Regions from separate parts of the uncultured Intestinibacter sp. genome, predicted to be linked through region 2. Evidence: riboswitches for the same ligand, from Rfam matches in the RefSeq annotation. Region 2 holds a riboswitch; the other holds the start of a gene.
What was found. A riboswitch is a leader RNA that binds a small molecule or an ion and turns the genes downstream of it on or off. The one in region 2 is predicted to bind S-adenosylmethionine.
Positions count from the first base shown of each region.

Region 1: it holds a riboswitch for S-adenosylmethionine, as region 2 does, so the genes downstream of both, RDX53_RS03570 (O-acetylhomoserine aminocarboxypropyltransferase/cysteine synthase family protein) here and metK (methionine adenosyltransferase) in region 2, are expected to answer to the same signal.

Region 1 is NZ_CABQXJ010000011.1:17,723-21,849, forward strand. Features, by position in the region: gene lgt (prolipoprotein diacylglyceryl transferase) at 1-73, shown strand, start outside; gene rsmH (16S rRNA (cytosine(1402)-N(4))-methyltransferase RsmH) at 130-1,065, shown strand; SAM riboswitch class I at 1,148-1,248, shown strand; gene RDX53_RS03570 (O-acetylhomoserine aminocarboxypropyltransferase/cysteine synthase family protein) at 1,456-2,742, shown strand; gene RDX53_RS03575 (MATE family efflux transporter) at 2,910-4,127, shown strand, end outside.
Region 2 is NZ_CABQXJ010000008.1:12,011-16,137, forward strand. Features, by position in the region: gene RDX53_RS02720 (rod shape-determining protein) at 1-502, shown strand, start outside; gene yyaC (spore protease YyaC) at 594-1,103, opposite strand; SAM riboswitch class I at 1,295-1,397, shown strand; gene metK (methionine adenosyltransferase) at 1,595-2,785, shown strand; gene RDX53_RS02735 (ATP-dependent RecD-like DNA helicase) at 3,028-4,127, shown strand, end outside.

The DNA of each region.
Region 1 (4,127 bases), on a different contig from region 2:
AGTTATAAGTTTAGTATTTATAATTATAGGTGTTGTACTAAATTATGTATTAGCAAAAAAATCTAATAGATAACATTAATATAAAAAATACGACAGTTAGAGATTTTACAGAAAGGAAGTGAATTTTTTATGGAATTCCATCACGTATCTGTACTTTTAGATGAATGTATAGAAAATTTAAATATAAAAGAAGACGGTGTATATGTAGACTGTACAATGGGTGGTGCAGGACACTCAAAAGAAATCGTAAAAAGACTTTCAAAAGACGGACTTTTTATAGGGTTTGACCAAGATAAAAATGCAATAGCTACTGCAAAAGAGAGATTAGCAGAGTATTCTGATAGAGTTAGATTTATTCACAGCAATTTTTCAAATATAAAAGAAGAATTAGAAAAAATAGGTGTATATAAGATAGATGGAGTACTAGCTGACTTAGGAGTTTCTTCTCATCAATTAGACGAAGCTGATAGAGGTTTCTCATATATGCACGATGCTCCTTTAGATATGAGAATGGATATTAGAAAGCCATTTTCTGCTTATGATGTAGTAAATACATACTCAGAAGAGCAACTTGCAAAAATAATAAAAGATTATGGTGAAGACAATTGGGCGAAGAGAATAGCTAAATTTATAGTTGAAGCTAGAGATGAAAAGCCAATCGAAAAAACAGGTGAATTAGTTGATGTAATAAAAAAAGCTATCCCTAAAAAAGCTAGAATAGATGGACCACATCCAGCTAAAAGAACTTTCCAAGCTATACGTATAGAAGTAAATAATGAGCTTGGAGTTATAAACAAAATGATAGACGATGCTGTTTCTATGATGAATAAAGGGGGAAGGATATGTATAATTACATTCCACTCTTTAGAAGATAGAATAGTAAAAAATGAATTTAAAGAATTATCGCTTAGCTGTGTTTGTCCACCAGAACTTCCAATTTGTCAGTGTGATAAAGTTTCTGAAGTTAAAGTTATAACTAGAAAACCAATACTTCCAAGCAAAGAAGAAGTTGAGGCAAATCCTCGTTCAAGAAGTGCAAAACTTAGAGTAGCTGAGAAAAAATAATAAATTAGAAAAATATGTAAAAAATATTGTTTAAAATATACTTTAGGTATATAATTATAAATATCAATCTTAACTAAATAAATTCTTATCAAGAGTGATGGAGGGAATAGGCCCTGAGAAGTCCAGCAACCTATATTAGATAGGTGCTAAATCCTACTTATGTTTTCATAAGAAAGATAAGAGAGAATGAGAAATAAAGCTCTTTTATCGTAAGGTAAAAGAGCTTTTTATAGTATATAGGAAATTATATTACTTTATATTTGGCGATAAGTATAATTTTTTAAATATGCTATAAATAATTTTTATCTTTAAAAAAATTTAAAGATATTTTTATATGTTTAATATAAACATTTTACTTGTATTTAACAATAATATATTCGGAGGGATAACATGACAGAAAGAAAACTAGGTTTTAGTACATTACAAATTCATGGGGGACAAGAACCAGATTCAGCGACAGGTTCTAGATCAGTACCAATTTATCAAACAACATCATATTGTTTTGAAAGTGTGAAGTATGGTGCTGATTTATTCGCATTAAAACAAGAGGGGCATATATATTCAAGAATATCAAATCCAACTGTTCAAGTATTTGAAGATAGAATGGCATTACTTGAAGGTGGAGTAGGTGCAGTAGCATTTTCTTCAGGAATGGGGGCTATAAATGCAGCTATACTTAATATAATACAGGCAGGGGATGAAATAGTAGCAGCACCAACTTTATATGGAGGAACATATAATTTACTTTCAAATATGCTTCCTAAATTCGGTATAAAGGTTCATTTTGTAGACCCAGATGATCCAGAGAGTTTTAGAAAAGCAATAAATGATAAGACTAGACTTGTTTATGCTGAGACAATAGGAAATCCAGGGATAAATTTAATCGATATAGAAGCTATAGCAGATATTGCTCATGAAAACAAAATACCATTTATGCTAGACAATACTTTTGGAACACCTTATTTAATAAAAGTATTTGAACATGGTGTAGATATTGTAGTACATTCAGCAACTAAATTTATAGGTGGTCATGGAACTACTTTAGGTGGGGTTGTTGTTGATAGTGGTAATTTTGATTGGATAGGAAGTGGAAAGTTCCCTTGTTTGACAGAGCCAGATATGTCTTATAATGGTCTTAATTATGCAAAAGATGTTGGAGCTGCGGCTTATGCGACTAAATTAAAAGTTCAATGGTTGAGAGATTCAGGAGCTTGTTTAAGTCCATTTAATGCATTTATGTTATTACAAGGTTTAGAAACAATGTCGCTTAGAATAGAAAGACATATAAGCAATACAAAAGCTATAACTGAGTTTTTAAATAATCACCCTCAAGTTGCATGGGTTAATTATCCAGGGCTTGAAGGCAACAAATATTATGAATTAGGGCAAAAATATCTTCCAAAAGGTGCAGGTTCAATATTTACATTTGGCATAAAAGGTGGGCTTGAAGCAGGCAAGAAATTTATAGAAAGTCTTAAAATATTCTCTCACCTTGCAAATGTAGCAGATGCTAAATCTTTAGTTATACATCCTGCAAGTACTACACATGCTCAACTGAATGAAGAAGAACAAGAATCAGCAGGTGTTAGACCTGACATGATAAGAATGTCAGTTGGTATAGAAGATATAAATGATTTACTTTGGGATATAGACCAAGCTCTAAAAGCAACTTTATAAGAATTGTTGTAAGAAAATACCAATAGGTATATAATTTAAATAAGAGAGTAGTTATTGATGTATATTACATTTTTAGCTACTCTTTATAATTTAAAATAGTAAAAATTAATATTATGTATTTTAAAATATCTATATATTTTAAAATCTTTGTGAAAGAAGGGGTTTGAGTGGAGGCAAGTCAGAATAAAGTCAATTATTTATTTTCTAATTCAGACTTAAGAAAATTGATAGGACCATTAATTGTGGAACAGTTACTTTTAATAGTCGTTGGTTTAGTAGATTCAATTATGGTTGCAAGCGTAGGGGAAGCGGCAGTATCAGCAGTATCTTTAGTAGATACTATTATGGTATTAATAACCCAAGTATTTATTGCATTAGGTACTGGTGGAGCTGTAGTTGCAGGTCAATTTTTAGGTCAAAAAAATGAAGAAAAGTCATGTGAAGCATCAGATCAATTAATGTTATTTTTATTAGTAAGTTCTATAGGAATTATGATTTTGGGATATCTGTTAAAATATTTTATATTATACAAGGTATTCGGAAAATTAGAAGCTGATGTTATGGGATTTGCAAATATATATCTATTGATAGTATTTTTATCAATTCCAGCTATAGCAATATATAATGGAGCAGCAGCTTTGTTTAGAGCTATGGGAAATTCAAAAGTGACTATGAAAATATCAATTCTTATGAATAGTGTAAACTTTATAGGAAATGCAATATTAATATATGGACTAAAAATGGGGGTTGTAGGTGCTGCAATTCCTACAGTTTTCTCAAGATATTTAGCAGCTATAATAGCATTTTATCTTATAAGAAATCAAGATTTACAAATTCATATATCAAAAAAGATGTGTTTTAGATTTAATAAAACTTTAATAAAAAGAATTTTATATATTGGCATACCTAATGGACTAGAAAATAGTATGTTCCAACTTGGAAAAATAGTAGTACTAAATTTAGTTGCAAGTTTTGGTACAGCTGCTATTGCAGCAAATGCAGTTAGTAACTGTCTTGCACTTTTTCAAATAGTACCTGGAATGGCTATAGGTCAAGCTGATTTAGCAGTAGTATCACAATGCGTAGGTGCTGATGATGAATACCAAACAAAATATTATACTAAAAAAATGTTGAAACTAAGTTATATAGGAATAATAATCACGAATATATTTATATTTTTAGCATTAAATCTTATTTTAGATGTATATAACTTATCTGAAGGAACTGCCCAAATGACTAAACAAATAATAATATATCATGGTGTTATGGCGATGCTTATTTGGCCATTATCATTTATGATAGCAAATACACTTAGAGCATCAAATGACGTTAAGTTTTGTATGATAGTTTGTATATTCTCAATGTGGATTTTTAGAATAGGTTTT
Region 2 (4,127 bases):
AGTAGTAAGTGACTCTATAAAATTAGGCGGAGATAAATTTGACGAAGCAATAATCAAATACATCAAAAAAGAATACAATGTATTAATAGGGGAAAGAAGTGCTGAAAGATTAAAAATAGAAATAGGAACTGCTGTTAAAGAGGACGAGCCAAGAACTATGAATATCAGCGGAAGAAACTTAGTAAAAGGACTTCCTGTAACTATAACTGTAAATTCAAACGAAATATTAGATGCGCTTAACCCATGTGTTGAACAAATAGTAGCAGCAACTAAAAATCTACTAGAAAAAACACCACCAGAATTAGCAGCTGATATAAGCGACAAAGGCATAGTGATGACAGGTGGAGGAGCTATGTTAAAAGGTTTAGGCGATAGAATAGAAGAAAGTACAGGTATAAAAGTAGTATTAGCAGATGACCCACTTTCTTGTGTTGCTAAAGGAACTGGATTATCATTAGGTTCACTTGATTTATTAGAAACAGGTGGAAGCTTTAAAAAATAATCGATTAAAATAAACAGAATATTGATATAAACTAAAAAGTAGCTATTTTAAAATAATATAAAATTTATTATTTTACCATAGCTACTTTTTGTTATGTTGCAAGGAGCAGGGATAAAGCAATTGTTTCTGCTAATTCTAAAATGAAATGAAGCCTTATATTGTTAAAAGAAAATCTATTATTTTCATCTATTTTATCTACAATGCCAACGATAGAATAAGTCCCTACTTGGGGTAATTTCTTACCTACGCCCTTGCCTGGAAGTATAGGTCCTTCTCGTATTTGTATATTACCTATGTTACTTGCCGAGCCCAAACAGGCATCTATGGCTAAAAATTGGCTCGAGGAATGTTTGCTTTTAATCTGTTCGATTGATTCATAAATGTTTAAAGCATGAATAGGATTATCCAATGTACCGTAGACAGGGTATTTAAAATCACTATTTTTGAGCATAGTACCTACTAGAGGCCCTAGTGCATCTCCAATAGCACGATCTGTTCCTATACATATTATTACAGTATTATCAGAGATTATATTTTTGAGAATATTACTTAATATATGCGTGACATCTTCTCTTTTATAGTTTACTTTGGCTAAATACATAGGAGTTCCTCCCTTCTAGATAATATATGAGTTGAAAGTATGAAATAATACTATTTTTACAAGAGTTACGAAATTGTGACTATTAAAAAATAAAACAAAAACAGGGAAAGAGAATTGCAAAAATGCTTGACAATGAATCACAAAACAGGTATCATTTATAGTGTTAAATTTGAAAGAAAAATTTCTTGATTACCTTATCAAGAGAGGCTGAGGGACAGGCCCTACGAAGCCCAGCAACCACTTGAAAAAGGAAGGTGCTAAATCCTGCTAGAGAGAATTCTAGAAAGATGAGGTCGCGTATTTAAGCATACAATATCCTCTTCTACATAGAAGAGGTTTTTTAATTTATAAGAAAGTATAAAGAATTTAATTTCTTGTAAAATAAAGAATATAATCTAGAATTCCCGTGAGAAAATTTTTATTACAATAAAGATTTTCTAGGAACAAATTATGATATAAAATAAACTATAGAAATTTAAGGAGGAACTAAAATGGCAAGACATTTATTTACGTCAGAATCAGTTACTGAAGGTCATCCAGACAAGATGTGTGACCAAATATCAGATGCAATACTAGATGCATTATTAGAAAAAGATCCACAATCAAGAGTTGCTTGTGAAACTACTACTACAACTGGATTAGTATTAGTTGCAGGTGAAATAAGTACAAACGCTTATGTTGATATCCCAAAATTAGTTAGAGAAACAGTAGAAGGTATCGGATATACTAGAGCTAAATTTGGATTCGACTGCAATACTTGTGCAGTAATAACTGCTATAGATGAACAATCAGGAGACATCGCTATGGGTGTTGATGAAGGTTTAGAAAGTAAATCAGGAGAACAAACTGAAGAAGAAATAGAAAAAGTTGGTGCTGGAGACCAAGGTATAATGTTCGGTTTCGCTTGTAATGAAACAGAAGAATTAATGCCACTTCCAATATCTTTAGCTCACAAATTATCAAGAAGATTAACAGAAGTTAGAAAATCTGGATTATTAGATTACTTAAGACCAGATGGTAAAACTCAAGTAACTGTTGAATACGAAGGAAACAAAGCAGTTAGAGTTCATACTGTATTAATATCTTCTCAACATAGTGAAAGTGTTGATAACGAAACTATAAGAAGAGACTTAATAGAACACGTTATAAAAGCTGTTATACCTGCTGAATTATTAGATGAAGAAACTATGTACTACATCAACCCAACAGGTAGATTCGTTATAGGTGGACCACAAGGAGATACTGGTTTAACTGGTAGAAAAATAATAATAGATACTTACGGTGGATACTCTAGACACGGTGGTGGAGCATTCTCTGGTAAAGATCCAACAAAAGTAGATAGATCTGCTGCTTATGCTGCTAGATACGTAGCTAAAAACATAGTTGCTGCTGGACTTGCAGACAAATGTGAAATAGAATTAGCTTACGCAATCGGTGTTGCTAAACCATTATCAATATTCGTTGATACTTTCGGAACTGGAAAAGTTTCTGAAGAAGTATTAGTTGAATTAATAAACAAAAACTTCGACTTAAGACCAGGTGCTATAATAAGAGACCTTGACTTAAGAAGACCTATATACAAACAAGTTGCTGCTTACGGTCACTTCGGTAGAACTGATATAGATTTACCATGGGAAAGAACTGATAAAGCTGAAACTTTAAAAGAACAAGCTGGTATATAGTTAATTAGAACTTAATATAACTTTAAATATAAAGGACCTTGTATTATATAAATACAGGGTCTTTTTTTATTTGAAAAACTAGTATAATATTTTTATAGGTATAATTATCTACAACTTAAAATCATTATATTAAGTTATGGATAATTGACAGTGAATATAAAATGAAATATAAAAGATAATAAAATAAAGTTGAAATAAATTAATATATTAATAGGATATAAATGCAATTAGGAGTGTGTATTATGGAAAAATTAGAAGGTATGATAAGTGATATAGTTTTTAAAAATGAAGAAAATGGATACACTATAGCTTATCTTGCAAATGAGGACGAAGAGGTAACAATTGTAGGATGTATGCCGACATTATCTGTCGGTGAAAGTATAGAGGTAGAAGGTAAGTGGGTAACACATAAAACTTATGGCTCACAATTTGAAGTGACAAGTTTTATGCCTATAACACCTTCTTCTTTGGAGGGAATTTACGCTTATTTATCTTCTGGTATGATTCATGGTATAGGAGAGAAAATGGCATTGAGGATTATTGAAAAATTCGGAGTAGATACTCTAGATGTAATCCAAAACACTCCAGAGAGATTAAAAGAAGTTGAAGGAATAGGTTCAAAAAAAATAAAACAAATAACAGAGAGTTATGAAGAAAATCGAGAGCTTAGAAATATAATTATGCAGTTATCTCCTTATGGAATAACTCCTAATTACTGTTTAAAAATCTATAAAAAATATAAAGATAAAGCAATAAGTATCATCAACAAAAATCCTTACAAACTTGCTGAAGATATTAGAGGAATTGGATTTAAAGTTGCAGATGATATTGCAAAGAAGCTAGGCATAGATAAATATTCTAGAGATAGAATATTCCAAGGAATTTTATACACACTAAATCAAAGTACATCTAATGGAAATACATATTTACCACTTAGTATATTAGTTCCACAAGCAGTAAAAGTTTTAGATGTTGAGGCAGAACATATAAAAGAAGGTGTTATAGAATTAGCATATACTCAAAAAATACACGTTGAAAAAGATAATAATGATATAAATGTATATTTGATGCCATACTATATGGCAGAAAACGGAGTATGCAGAGAGATGATAAGACTTTCTCAGGTCGATTTTGAAGACTTAAAAATAAAAATAGACCATGAAATAAAGATGATTGAAAGAGAAGATGGAATAAAACTTGCCCAAAATCAGATTATGGCTGTCAAAGAAGCTATTGAACAAGGTGTTGTAATAATTACTGGTGGGCCAGGGACAGGAAAAACAACAACAATTAATACAATCATCAAAGTATTTGAAAATAACGACCAAAAGGTCGTTTTAGC